DNA from 2 places in the Sporosarcina sp. Y1004 genome. Region 2 is predicted to be linked to the other one. Evidence: riboswitches for the same ligand, from Rfam matches in the RefSeq annotation. Region 2 holds a riboswitch; the other holds the start of a gene.

Region 1 (6,852 bases), on a different contig from region 2:
CCGCTTGCTTTTCCACCGAAAATAGCTGTTGATTTATTGGGATGCATTGGTTCCAATACCTTTACCCGTTTAAGTTTTTCCAATGTTCCAGGACTCCCTTCGACCATTCAATTACTTTTTTCTCTTGTACACCGCGCGGACTTTGCTCGATTTTGAGGGGGTTAAATGTAGATCCATAAAATCGTGCCAACTTTACTGCCGCATGGCAAAATAGTGCATCGCCGCCGAATTGGGTATCACCCGTTCCAAAGACATAGACATTATCGGGTTTATACCCCACGTCAGCTACAAAGTCTTTTACTTCGTTAGGCGTTGCGCCCTGTTCCCACGTGAATGATCCGAGCAGCATCGCATCAAAATCACTGGGGTTCGGAATGACTCCCCCACCGATTCGATGCATTGTCACTTCGAGATTTTCAGTGGCCAGCGTTTCCTGGATTAATTCGGCGACTTCCTGTGTATTCCCGCTCCACGTAGCGTAAACGATTAAGAATGACACCATTCACACTCTTCGATATCCGTCGCTGTTGAACGCGTATAATACGTTGTTTTCATGCCAGACTTCCAAGCCTGTAAATGAAGTTCGAGAAGAACAGACGCACGGATTGTATTTGGGACATAGATGTTGAAAGAAATTGCTTGGTCAATATGACGCTGTCTTGCGGCGTTTTGTTTGATTGACCAGCGCTGATCAACGATATACGCGGAGCGGCGGTACACATCGTACGTATTGTGGTTAAGGTCAGGTGCTACAACTGGCAGCTTATAATCTTTCTTTTCCTCATGATAAAACGGTTTGAATACGGGATCGATTGAAGCAGTTGATCCGGCAATGATGGACGTCGAGCTATTTGGTGCAATTGCCATCAAGTAACCATTTCGCATACCATTTGTTGCAACATCAATGCGGAGTTCGCGCCATTCCCTCGTATCGTATTTCTTATTTTCGAAATAGACTCCTGACTGCCAGTCCGACCCCTCATATAACGGGTAGGATCCCTTTTCTGTAGCCAGTTCCATCGAAGCTTTTATCGTCAAAAAGGCGATTTTCTCATATAGTTTATCTGCGTAATCCACAGCTTCGTTTGATTCCCATTGAATGTTTTGCAAGGCAAGTAAATGATGCCAGCCAAATGTACCGAGACCGATTCCACGGTAACGCGCGTTCGTTCGCTGCGCTTGGACAACTGGTATTTTGTTAAGATCGATGACGTTATCAAGCATGCGCACTTGGATTGTAATGAGTCTTTCCAAAACGCTCGCCGGAACCGCTCGTCCAAGGTTGATGGACGATAAGTTACATACGACGAAATCGCCCGGTTTGGAACGCGTAACAACGATATCGTCTTCGAGCGTGACAGACTCAAATTGAGTTGGGCTCATATTTTGAGTAATCTCTGTACAAAGATTCGATGAATAAATCATGCCTTCATGCTTGTTCGCATTCGCGCGGTTTACTTCATCGCGGTAAAACATGTACGGCGTTCCTGTTTCCAATTGACTGCGCATAATTCGTTTCATAAGATCGATGGCCGGTACGATTTCTCGACTCAGTTCAGGATGATTGACGCACTCTTCGTATTTCTCACGGAATGAGCCTGTACCTCTTTTTTCGTCGTAGAAGTCCTCAAGGGAATACCCCATGATTGTTCGAACTTCATGCGGATCGAACAGATGCCACTCTCCCCGCGCATCGACTTGTTCCATATAGATATCAGGGAGACAGACACCCGTGAAAATATCATGCGCACGCAACCGTTCATCCCCATTATTTAGTTTAAGATCTAGGAACGTGAAGATGTCTTTGTGCCAAACATCGAGATAGACAGCGATAGCACCTTGCCGTTGACCCAATTGATCTACGCTAACGGCTGTGTTGTTCAACTGTTTAATCCATGGAAGTACACCGCTCGAAGCACCTTTAAATCCGCGGATAGAAGAACCACGACTCCGAACCTTCCCCATATATACACCGATGCCACCGCCATATTTAGACAAGTTAGCAATGTCCGTATTACTTTCGTAGATACCTTGCAAAGAATCATCGACTGAATCGATGAAACAACTCGATAATTGACCATGTGGTTTACCGGCATTCGACAATGTCGGTGTGGCAACTGTCATATACAAATTGCTCATAGCCCAATACGATTCAGCAACTTTTTCGAGCCGGTTCTCCATCTCATCCTGCATCAGTGTCATCGCAATAATAAGCCAACGCTCCTGGGGAAGTTCAACTGATTGTTTATTAAAATCAACAGCCGCATATCGGTCCATAAGCGTTTTTAATCCGATATATGTAAATAATTTATCCCGTTCCGGTTCAATGAGATTACCCAGAATGATGAGATCTTCTTTTGAATATTTCTGCGTTAACGTAGAAGTATATAACCCTTTATCGACAAGCCGGGCAACATGTCCTGCAAAGTCTGTGTAGACCTTTGCCCCCCGTTGCAGTTCCTGACGGTTGTAGACATCACGCAGATGAATTCGTGCAGCTACGAACGTCCAATACGACGATGCCTCGTCCATATTGCTAAGTGATTCTAACGTCATTGCCTTGGCCCATTCTGATGCAGCCCCCTCAGGGTATTTCAGGTACCATCGCTCACTTGCGATAAGCAATGGCCATAATTCCTCTCTTCCAAACTCATTTTGTAACTCATCAAGTAGCCTGTCCATATCGGTTCTCATCACTTTAGTTGTCATCATTATTGTCTCCTTTCATGATTGTATAGACACAAAAAAACGATAGCTCCACCTTTTCGGTAGAGCCATCGCTCATGGGTTTTTTATAGGAAACAGAATGGGACCACACGCTACTAATCTCCGAGTATAGAAGGTAGACGGTAGACGGACGGTATCCCGTTCGCTTCCACCTCTCAACCCCCGAAGAAAGTGTCGCTTGACGATGGAAGGCAGGTCTCCTGGCTCACGCTTCACTCTTCCTGCCCAGCCTTCCCATGAAATTTCTCCACAGTGGCTCTTTCGGCGGTCGTCTGCGCTTACAGTTGCGGGGACAGCTCCGGATTTTCCGGATTCCCTTTTAAACCGATATCGGTACCATTCCATCGTTAAATACTATATGTAGTGTCTCGAACTCTTATTACACCCTAACATGTTGTGTTTTGAAATTCAATAGGCAATAAGCAGTTTGATGATTTGCGCCTGTCATTATATTAATGAGCACATCCGCCAATTTAATTGCTGCGGGATCGCATCTGATCGGTATCGGCTTGCTTGAAAGCACGTCGAGCCAATCCATTTCCTACATCCAATGGTTCTTATGGGGAGTGCCTTTTGCAGGGCAAAGTGCTTGTTGATACAGGTGCAGTCGTATTTATCTCAGGTTTGTTACTATTCAGTGAAACAATCGGAGTCAATCCGGTTACAGTGTTTCCCTAAGTTTGATTGGTATGAATTACTATGTCACATTTCCCGTCAGTTCGAAAGCACTCCTTCTTTTCTTTGAGGACGGGGATGGTTTTGTGAGATGAGATCACCAAAGGCAATTCGATAAAATCAAAAAAACACCAGACCCTTTTGGAAATCTGGTGTTTTCATCATGAGGAGCCACTTTAATAAGGATTTTTCTTTCTCCGTTTTTTCGGTCTTTGCTTATGATTCTTGTCTGTCGGCTTATCCTCTTCCGGCTTCTTGATATCAACTTCCGATCCAAATTCAGTCTGCATATTACCTTTTTGGTAAGAAATATCATTTTTTTCAGGAGCCACTTTGTCATCAGTGAGAACCTGATTTTGTAAATATTTATGAAATACAAATTCCCCCGCAGCAATAATAATCGCGGATAGTAAAGCCGCCATGCCTAATTGGATGGGCTGTTCGTAAAAATAGATACCCACCAACCAGATCATAACGAGCGCCAAAATAAAATCGGCTATTGTGGCACCTATATTTTTAATACGGGGCAATATAAACATGTCTCCGAGAAATGAAACACCTGTCACTAAAACACTTGTGAGCATAATATCTCCAAATGAAACACCATAAAGCCCCAAAACAATCCATAACACAACTGTAATCATTATAAATTTAATTATCAGTGCTGTAATCGTTTTCACCAGTTACGTACCTCCAATCTGAATTGAATTATTCCAATACTTATAGGCTATTTCTAAGGTAAGCTAGGTTGAGTCACTAAAGATTTTTATCAACATATTTTCCATAGTCAGGTATCGCGATACGGTCAAACTCTTCTACAAGCTTCCGTAAATTGTCCGCCAACAAGTCGCCAGCCATCGGTAACCCATGTCCCGTTACTGCAACAGCAGGTTTTAAGCCTTCCAGTTTTTCCACTGATTCCCTGGCGGCTTTCCAATCTGTCGTCAGATACCTGGGAGGACCGCTAATTTCCTGCTCTTGCGTTAACACTTTATAAAGATATTCCTGTTTAACCGTAACAAAGGCATCACCTACAATTAAAGCTCTATCCTCTTCTCTAAACAGTGACACATGCCCCAATGAGTGTCCTGGCGTATGAATCCAACGAAAGCCTGGCATGTAAGGAACACTACCGTCTTCAGGTAATGGCAATACATGATTCCCTAAGTTAATTGGCTCAACTGGGAACGTGGGCGACATTTTAGCAACCATACCGCCTTCTACGGTCGGATCCGGCTTGGGATAACTCGTTTTACCCGTCAGGAAAGGAATTTCCAATTCATGGGCGTAAACGGTCACACCCCAGCGTTGGACTAATTCTATAATCGCACCGACGTGATCAAAATGACCATGGGTTAAAATAATTGCCTTGGGTCGACTATCTTTACCAAAACGTTCTTCAATAACAGAGAAGATTTCATTCGCGGAGTGGGGCATGCCTGCATCAACTAACACGAAATCATTCGCGTCAGGAAGCCCAACCAAACTAATATTTACGATTTGAACAGTATGACTGTACAAATCCGGAAGGACCTCTTTTCCAGTTCCACTTTCTACCGATGTTACTGGGATTAGTTTGTAATCGGCCCCATAAGATAGATTATTGTCCACAACTTCGCCTCCTAATTACTCTGAATCGTCCCTATTGTGGTGCAATCCGCACTTTTTATACCAGTAAAAGTAAATTTTCTGGATTACTAATATAAAAGCAATTTCTAGTATTACCCTTTTTTAAAAACCGTATATACTTGCCCTTATTGCAAAGGATAATGTCGTGCGGAGAATGAGATTCGAGGAGGAAAAAGAATGAAATTGGCATCACATGAGTTATTCGAGTTAAGTGAATTGATTTTAGGATGCTTCAACACTGTTACATGTATGAGCGGATTTATTAACCAGGCCCAAGATCCAGAACTAAAAGAACTATTGACTCGTCACTTTCCGCAACATGTAAAAGACTATAATTTGAAAGTGGAGTTTGTGCAAAGCGAGACAACGCCAGATATCAGTAAGTTCAGGCCCGATGATTTAAATCCGACACTCCAGGATTTCACAAAAGCACCCGTCCCGCTTCAACCGGAACAACCGAGAACATCCATTCAAACCCACAACGACCGGGAAATCGCCGCTGCCTATTTACTCAATCAAAAAAGCTCAGCCAAAAATTACGGCGCGGCGACCCTCGAGTGCGCGAATCCTGATTTAAGACATTTTTTAGAGAATGCTTTCATGAATAGTAATAGTCATGCTTATGATATTTGGCAGTATATGGTTAAAAATGGTTACTACCCACTAATGCCGGCGACTGCAGAAGCAATTTCTGAAATCGCGACAATGTACTTGCCAATTCCCGAATGACAGTACCCCGATTATAAAAGCTCTGCCTATCAAAATTAAAAACGCCAGGAATCAATTTGGATTCCTGGCGTTTTTTAACCTAAGCAACTCTTTCTGATACTACTTCATATCAATCATCGCTCCGTTCCATTCAAGCACATCCGGCGCTAATTCTCCGTACGCATATATCCGTCTGAGGAGTGCCTGAATTTTTGCCAGCAAAACATCTGAATGAAATGGTTTCTGAATGTAATCATCCGCACCTATATTCATGGCCATAACCACGTACATCGGATTACATTATGAAAATCTGCCGGACCCTTTACACTGAAAGACCACTGACTCAGTCGTTCTGTCAATGAATTAAAAATTGCTAGATCGTCCTCAACAACGTAGATTGTCATATCCATTTCCAATGCACTTCCCTTCTATTATTCCATTGTAAAGGACTGAATAACAAACAGGCAATTTGGACATTTTAGGAGCAATAAGCAAAATAATTCTGAAAAACCGACTAGAATATGTTATGCTGATTGAAAGAGACATCGCCCCGAACGTTATCGGGAGTGCAAATTGTCTGCTTTTTTTTAACTCCGTTTGATTTTTTCATCTATAATTCGGAAATAATTTTGTTGTAAAAAACCACAGGAGGTAAACATGCTCAAATTTGAAAATGTAAGCAAAGTGTATGATGGCGGATTTCAAGCAGTAAAATCTGTCAATTTCGATATTCCAGCAGGCGAATTACTCGTCCTCATTGGACCAAGTGGTTCAGGGAAATCGACAACTATGAAAATGATTAACCGGATGGAGCCCCACACAAGTGGTAAAATCACTATTAACGGCAAGGATACAAACTCCTACAATGCCTCTGAATTACGCCGAAACATCGGGTATGTCATTCAGCAAATCGGACTTTTCCCCCACTATACAATCGAAAAAAATATCGCAATTGTACCACAGCTGAAAGGTTGGAATGACAAAGAAATTAAAGCTCGAGTCAATGAACTTCTTGAATTGGTCGGTCTAGATCCTGAGGTTTATGCGGGTCGTTATCCAAAAGAACTATCAGGCGGTCAGCAGCAGCGTATTGGTATTGCAAGAGCGTTAGCA
Region 2 (6,852 bases):
AACAAGCAGGCTATCTGTTGAAGTGCCCGTAGCAGCTGTGCCGGTGAGCGGATCCATAATGGATTCCGTTTGAAGTGCTTTCACTTTCGCTTCCGTTGCAGTAATCATCGCTTGGATAAATGCTTCGTCTGGCAATTGACCATTGATAATCACCCAAGTATTAATCGTACCAACGCGGGGTTTTTCGTCACGCGTAAGTGCTTGCGAAACGTCTACAGCATTCCCGACTCCGGCTGTAACCGCAATAAGGATCGTGCCGAAATCGCCTTTGTATTCCTTGACTTCTGCATGCTCCGTTGTGACAGCAGTCATCATACCGACCGTTTCCGCCAGATGAAAACCTTGACTCTCGAGATAAGATGCATTTTCAGCTTTGACATCATCTACATTGTAATCAGCGTCAACATGCCGATTAACAAACGATCGATACCAACCCATTCCAGCATTGTGGACTGCAGAAGAGATTGTTTTCAACGGATGGTGTGTTCTGAGCGCAACATAGTTTGATGATATCGAAAAGTCTTCTCTTACGATGGTAAAAGGTTTCATTTCTTCATTCGTGTCTGGTAACAATGTAATTTGAGGCTTCGGTAGTTCAGGATGAGGCTGTGATTTGACACGCGCGCCATAAACAGACTCGATTTCTCCTTCTTTCACGACATCCTGCGGTGCACCGATTTTAACGATTTCCCCTTTATTCATCAACAGCAGTCGATCACAGTACAATGACGCCAAGTTTATGTCATGGAATACAGAAATGACTGTCAGGCCTTTATCGATTGCCTGTTTACGAATCGTGTCCAGAAGTTGTTGCTGATGCGCGATGTCCAAGTGATTTGTTGGTTCGTCGAGCAATAAAATCGGCGCTTCCTGAGCAAGCGCTTGCGCTACGAAAACACGCTGTTGTTCACCGCCCGATAGCAATTCAATGGCGTTCTCAGCGTAGCGCGTGATTTCCATACTGCTCAATGCTTCTGTGACAGCACGCTCGTCTTCATCCGACCACGAAGAAAATAACCCTGACTGATGTGGATAACGCCCTAGTTCTACCGTTTCACGTACAGTGTGGGAAAATGCGACGGCATGCAGTTGCGGCAGGACTGCCACTCTTCTGGCGAATTCTTTTTGCGAGTAACTCGATACATCTTGCCCTTCAATTTGGACAGAACCCGATTCCTTCGGGAGAATGCCAGAAATGATTTTTAACAGCGTTGATTTTCCACTGCCGTTTGGACCGAGTATTCCAAGTACTTCCCCTTTAGGGACATGGAACGTCACCGATTGCACGATTGGTTCTTTGCCGTAACCGCCGGAAAGATTTTCGACGTTTAACATGTCACATTCCTCCTGCCCTTCGTTGTTTATAAAAGATGAATGCGAAAACCGGCGCACCGATAAAGGCAGTAATTACACCAACCGGAAGTTCCGTCGGCGCAATAATTGTCCGTGCAATCAGATCACAAATGATAAGCAATGTCGCACCATTCATGAATGATAACGGCAGTAGGTGGCGGTGATCCGAGCCCCATAATAATCTTGTCATATGCGGAACAACGAGCCCAACAAATCCAATCGTACCTGACACCGCGACTGCAGAACCGGTAAGGATAGATCCCCCGATTAAAATGCTGAATTTACGTCGTTTCACATTGACGCCTAAGTAATGTGCCCGTTCTTCCCCGAATAGCATCGCATTTAATTCGCGGCGGTTCAGCCACAACATGAAGGACCCGATGACAACAAACGGCAATATCATCGTTATGTAATTCCAGCCCCGCATCGATACACTGCCGAGAAGCCAACCAATAATTTGCCGCAACTCTTCTCCAGTAAGCGCAATCATCAATGACAAGACAGAACCGAGGAATGAACCAAAAATAATTCCAGTTAAAATAATTGTTTCCATCCTCATTGCACGGTCCACGAGACGTGCGAATCCGAGCACAAGGAACATCGTCAGTGCAGCACCGACCATACTGAATATAGGAAGCGTATAAGTGCCTAGAAACGGAATAGAAATACCAAAAAAGAGTGTCATCACAGCACCGACCGAGGCGCCGGATGACACTCCGAGGGTATATGGATCAGCGAGCGGATTTTTCAGCAGACCCTGAAAAGCAGCTCCTGAAATTGCGAGCGACGCACCAACAAGTCCAGCGAGTACGACACGCGGCATGCGAATCTTCCACAATATGTTTGAAGCTGTTGCATCCGCCCCAGCATTCCATAACGTACTAATCGGTATTTGCACAGATCCGATCGAAACACCGAGCCATACCGCCACAACAAGTGCGACGGCAGAAACGATGTAGGCAACGCTTGACTTACTCACTGAAAGCCTCTGGATAGATGGCTTTCGCTATTTCTTCTAGTCCGTCCGCTAGACGTGGACCTGTACGGCTTGTGATATTTTCTTTAACCTGTACCACTGCTTCTTCTTTGATAGCCGTAATAGAATCAAAACCTGGTCGTGCATAAACATCTGCGACGGCCGTTTCGATGTAGTCATATAACACAATAATCACATCTGGATTGCGGTTGACGATTTCTTCCGAATCTATCATGAACCAACCTTCTTGATCGGCCGCGATATTTTCCGCGCCAATCATTTCAAGCATTTGATCCATGAATGTATTTTTACCTGGTGTGTAAATTTCCGGAGCTGGTGATGTTTCAACGAAAACGGTCTTTTTATTCTCAACTTTTGCAGTTTTCGCTACCACTTCTTCGACTTTCGCTTTCATGTCTGTAACGATTTTTTCTGCTTCCACTGTTTTACCAGTCGCTTTACCGATTGTTTCAATCGTCGTATAAGTTTCATCAAAGTTTAATGCGTTTTTCACAACAAAGACAGTGATTCCTGCATCACGGATTTGTTGCAGTCCTTCCTTGCCCATTCCAAGTCCTGATTCATGTGCAAAAACGATTTCAGGTTGCATCGAAACGATTTTTTCGACGTTAAATTCCTGGCCGCCGATTTTCTCTTTTTCAAGTGCTTCTTCGGGATAATCATCGTAGTCGTTGACGCCGACGATTTCATCAGCAAGACCAAGTCCAAATAATATTTCTGTATTGCTTGGCATCATCGAAACAATTGTTGCTGGTGCTTTTTCTAACGTAATTTCATTGCCGACCGCGTCCGTTAGTGTCATTGGGAAATCAGCTTTGACCTCTTCTGCGTTTGGTGTTTCGTCCACTTTCGGCTTATCTTCTGTAGCAGTCCCTCCGCATGCTGCGAGCAGGAATACTGCAAAGACAGCCGTCAATCCCAATTGCCAAATCTTCTTCATGTTGTTTTCCTCCTGTTTTTTGCCAAATAAAAATCCCCCGCAATTGCTACGGAGGAATAAGTTGAGTAAAAATCTGGACGCACGGAGACGCCGATTTCCACCAATCCTATCCTCGTAGGGTACGTGTGATCCATAAAGGCAGGTCTCCTGGCTCGTGTTCAAGGCTTGTCGCGTCTTCCCGGATTGTTTCCAGTGACTCAATGCGACTTGCTCACACTTACAGTGGCGGGACCGCGCCGGCATTGAACCGGCTTCCCTTTTAACCCCGTCTTTTAAACGGGGCACCTTTATGTTTGGTATGTATTTTTTGTTCAAAATTCAGTATACTACATTTTTTTGCCTGTCGGTAGCATAACTTGTCGATATTCGGGCAACTCAGGGGGTTTTTGTCCATTACAAAAACCGCCACACCAAAGAGGCAAACTTCTTTGGTGTGGCGGTCATATTGAAAGTTAAGGAACGTCTGGACGGCGCCCTGCGCTTTTGTTTATTACATTTTTTCCGGTGCAGAAACACCAATCAGTTTCAGTGCGTTAGCAATCGTTGTGCGTGTGACTGTGATTAGCGCTAGACGGGCTTCCGATAATTCACGATTATCCGGATCCAACACTTTTTCTGCATTGTAGAAACTATGGAAAGTCGCGGCTAGTTCCTGGATGAACGTAGCAACACGGTGTGGTGAACGGATTCTTGCCGCGTCACTGATAACTTGCGGGAAGTCCCCAATTTTCTTCAGCAATTCCAATTCTTTTTCAGCTTGCAATAAAGAAACATGCTCAACAGAAGCAGACATTCCATTTTCTTCAGCCTGACGTAAAATCGATGAAATCCGTGCATGCGCATATTGTGCGTAGTACACAGGGTTTTCATTGGACTGGGAAATGGCAAGGTCGAGATCGAAGTCCATTTGGGAGTCGCCCGAACGCATTGCAAAGAAGTACCGGACCGCGTCCAAGCCAACTTCTTCAACCAATTCACGCAACGTAACGGCTTTCCCTGTACGCTTGCTCATTTTGAATTTTTCGCCATCTTTATACAATTGAACCATTTGTACGACGCCGACTTCGAGTGTGTCGTCACCGTAGCCAAGTGCTTCGATTGCCGCTTTCATCCGCGGAATATAACCGTGGTGATCTGCGCCCCAAATATTGATAAGTTTATCAAATCCACGGAACAATTTGTCTTCATGGTACGCGATATCCGGTGTCAAATATGTGTATGTACCATCGTTTTTAATGAGTACACGGTCTTTGTCATCACCGAAAGTTGTTGAACGGAACCATGTTGCGCCATCTTCTTCGAAGACATGGCCATTGGCACGTAATTTATCGAGAGCAACGTCGATTTTGCCATTTTCATATAATGACGTTTCTGAGAACCACACATCAAACGACACACGGAAGTTGGCAAGGTCCGTCTTTAGCTTCTCTAATTCATGAGCAAGGCCGTATTGGCGGAAGAATGCATAACGGTCTTCATCTGGCGTGTTGACGTATTTATCGCCAAATTCAGTTGCTAGCATTTTCCCGATATTAATTATATCCGGACCTTGGTAGCCGTCTTCCGGCATTTCTTTATCCAAACCAAGCGCTTGGAAATAACGTGTTTCTACAGATTTCGCCAAGTTGTGCACTTGATTACCCGCGTCGTTAATGTAGTATTCACGCGCTACATCGTAGCCTGCAAAATCGAGAACGTTGGATAGAGAATCGCCAAGGGAAGCTCCGCGTGCATGACCAAGGTGAAGGTCACCTGTTGGATTGGCAGAAACGAATTCGACTTGGACTTTTTGTTTATTGCCGAAATTTGAACGGCCATAGTTTTCGCCTTGTTCAAGAACGGTCTTGACGATGCCGCCTAAGTAATCCGTTTTTAATTTGATATTAATAAAGCCTGGTCCTGCAATTTCAATCGATTTGATGGCAGTGTCTTCTGTATTTAACTTTTCAAGAATCGCTTCTGCAATTACACGTGGTGGCTTTTTCGCCAATTTTGTCAGTTGCATCGCAATGTTGGTTGCGTAATCGCCATTGTCTTTGTTATTCGGTGTTTCAAGCATAATGTCCGGTATCGCTGTTTCTTCCGCCAGACCTGCGTCAATTACTGCTTGACGCAATGCATTTTTCACTTCTTGTTGAATTTGTTCTACTGCATTCATAGTGTTCCCTCCGTGTATGTAATAGTAAGTTTGTACGTTCCGAGAAGCGATCCTTCTGCATGCAACTCATAGTTGACGTTGAAGCGACCTCCCGTATTGTCCTCTTCTTCCGTAAATGAAAGCTCTTCCGTTTTGACAACCAAATTGAAAGTCGCTGGACCACTTTCATATGAACCGACACGTTCACCTGTTGCCATGAAAGGAAGCCTCATATTGACTGCACCCCGACGCATTATAAGTGCATCTTCAGAATCGAGTTTAACAATTGTCTGGATTTGTTGGTCACTTTGTGTTTCTTCATATTTCAAATAGGTTTTTCCTGCTTTTTCAATCAGTAAACCTGTTGCGGTCAATTCATGTTTCTCCTCGTCTTGGTCCGGATGCCGGATTGACGAATAGAGCCGGATCAACACGTTTCGGTCTTTTTTCCGCGATTCCATACGCTCACCGTCCTAGTCATAAAACATCTTCTCATTATATCCTTTTACCAGTCTACATTTCAATCTATCCGAGTAAAGCAAGTTTTTACGTGTGTACCGTTTAATCTGTTTGCATGCGTCGCATACTAGATGGAATGACATGGACGGGACGGGATCGTATGCGACGGACAGTGTATGTAAAAGAGAAAAAAAAACGGACGACGACACGACGGCTGTTGCTATTATCCGTTACGATGCTGATGGCGGCGCTAACCGTATTCATATCGCTCAGATTGTATGCACAAATTACAGGGGCCCCTTCTTTAAGTGTGCCTAAAGCTTCTGTCTTTCTTGATAAAAACGGTAGGCAAATCGGCGACCGTTTTTCTGCGGAGCGGCGATACTGGGTTGGTCTTGACGAGATGTCCCCTTTTCTGATTGACGCAGTCATTGCAACGGAAGACAAAAACTTTTATAACCACGACGGCTTTGATTATAAACGGATTGCAGGAGCTCTTTTAAAAGATGTGAAAGCAGGAAAAAAAGTTGAAGGTGCCAGTACGATTACCCAGCAGTATGCGCGTAACTTGTACCTGACGTTTGAAAAGACATGGAAAAGAAAGATTCATGAAGCGCTGTATGCATACCGAATGGAAGTATTTTATGATAAAGATGTCATTTTGGAAGGATATATGAATACTGTTTACTTCGGCCACGGGATGTACGGAGTTGAAGCAGCAAGTAATTTTTATTTCGGAAAATCCGCAAAAGACTTGACGCTTGAGGAGTCTGCTGTCATTACGGCAATAGCGAAAGGGCCATCGATTTATTCGCCGGTTGATAGTCCTGAAAATTCGAGGAAACGGCAATTACTTGTTCTTTCATTGATGGAGGCACAAGGATACATTACGGCGCGGCAGGAAGAACGGGCAACAAACGAAGCCATCACGTTAAAAAATCGAGAATGGGCTGATTCGAAGCGCAT

Evidence for each region. A riboswitch is a leader RNA that binds a small molecule or an ion and turns the genes downstream of it on or off. The one in region 2 is predicted to bind cobalamin.
Region 1: it holds a riboswitch for cobalamin, as region 2 does, so the genes downstream of both, AC25Y6_RS08260 (ribonucleoside-diphosphate reductase subunit alpha) here and AC25Y6_RS15220 (ABC transporter substrate-binding protein) in region 2, are expected to answer to the same signal.

What each region holds. Positions count from the first base shown of each region.
Region 1 covers NZ_JBYHFQ010000008.1:129,272-136,123, reverse strand. The annotation lists gene AC25Y6_RS08270 (ribonucleotide-diphosphate reductase subunit beta) at 1-107, opposite strand, end outside; gene AC25Y6_RS08265 (flavodoxin) at 62-502, opposite strand; gene AC25Y6_RS08260 (ribonucleoside-diphosphate reductase subunit alpha) at 487-2,709, opposite strand; cobalamin riboswitch at 2,901-3,084, opposite strand; gene AC25Y6_RS08255 (hypothetical protein) at 3,241-3,405, shown strand; gene AC25Y6_RS08250 (YndM family protein) at 3,579-4,082, opposite strand; gene AC25Y6_RS08245 (MBL fold metallo-hydrolase) at 4,159-5,013, opposite strand; gene AC25Y6_RS08240 (spore coat protein) at 5,209-5,760, shown strand; gene AC25Y6_RS08235 (hypothetical protein) at 5,860-6,030, opposite strand; gene AC25Y6_RS08230 (betaine/proline/choline family ABC transporter ATP-binding protein) at 6,397-6,852, shown strand, end outside.
Region 2 covers NZ_JBYHFQ010000025.1:28,936-35,787, forward strand. The annotation lists gene AC25Y6_RS15210 (heme ABC transporter ATP-binding protein) at 1-1,335, opposite strand, end outside; gene AC25Y6_RS15215 (FecCD family ABC transporter permease) at 1,337-2,332, opposite strand; gene AC25Y6_RS15220 (ABC transporter substrate-binding protein) at 2,325-3,290, opposite strand; cobalamin riboswitch at 3,411-3,594, opposite strand; gene argS (arginine--tRNA ligase) at 3,781-5,448, opposite strand; gene AC25Y6_RS15230 (YwiB family protein) at 5,445-5,888, opposite strand; gene AC25Y6_RS15235 (transglycosylase domain-containing protein) at 6,047-6,852, shown strand, end outside.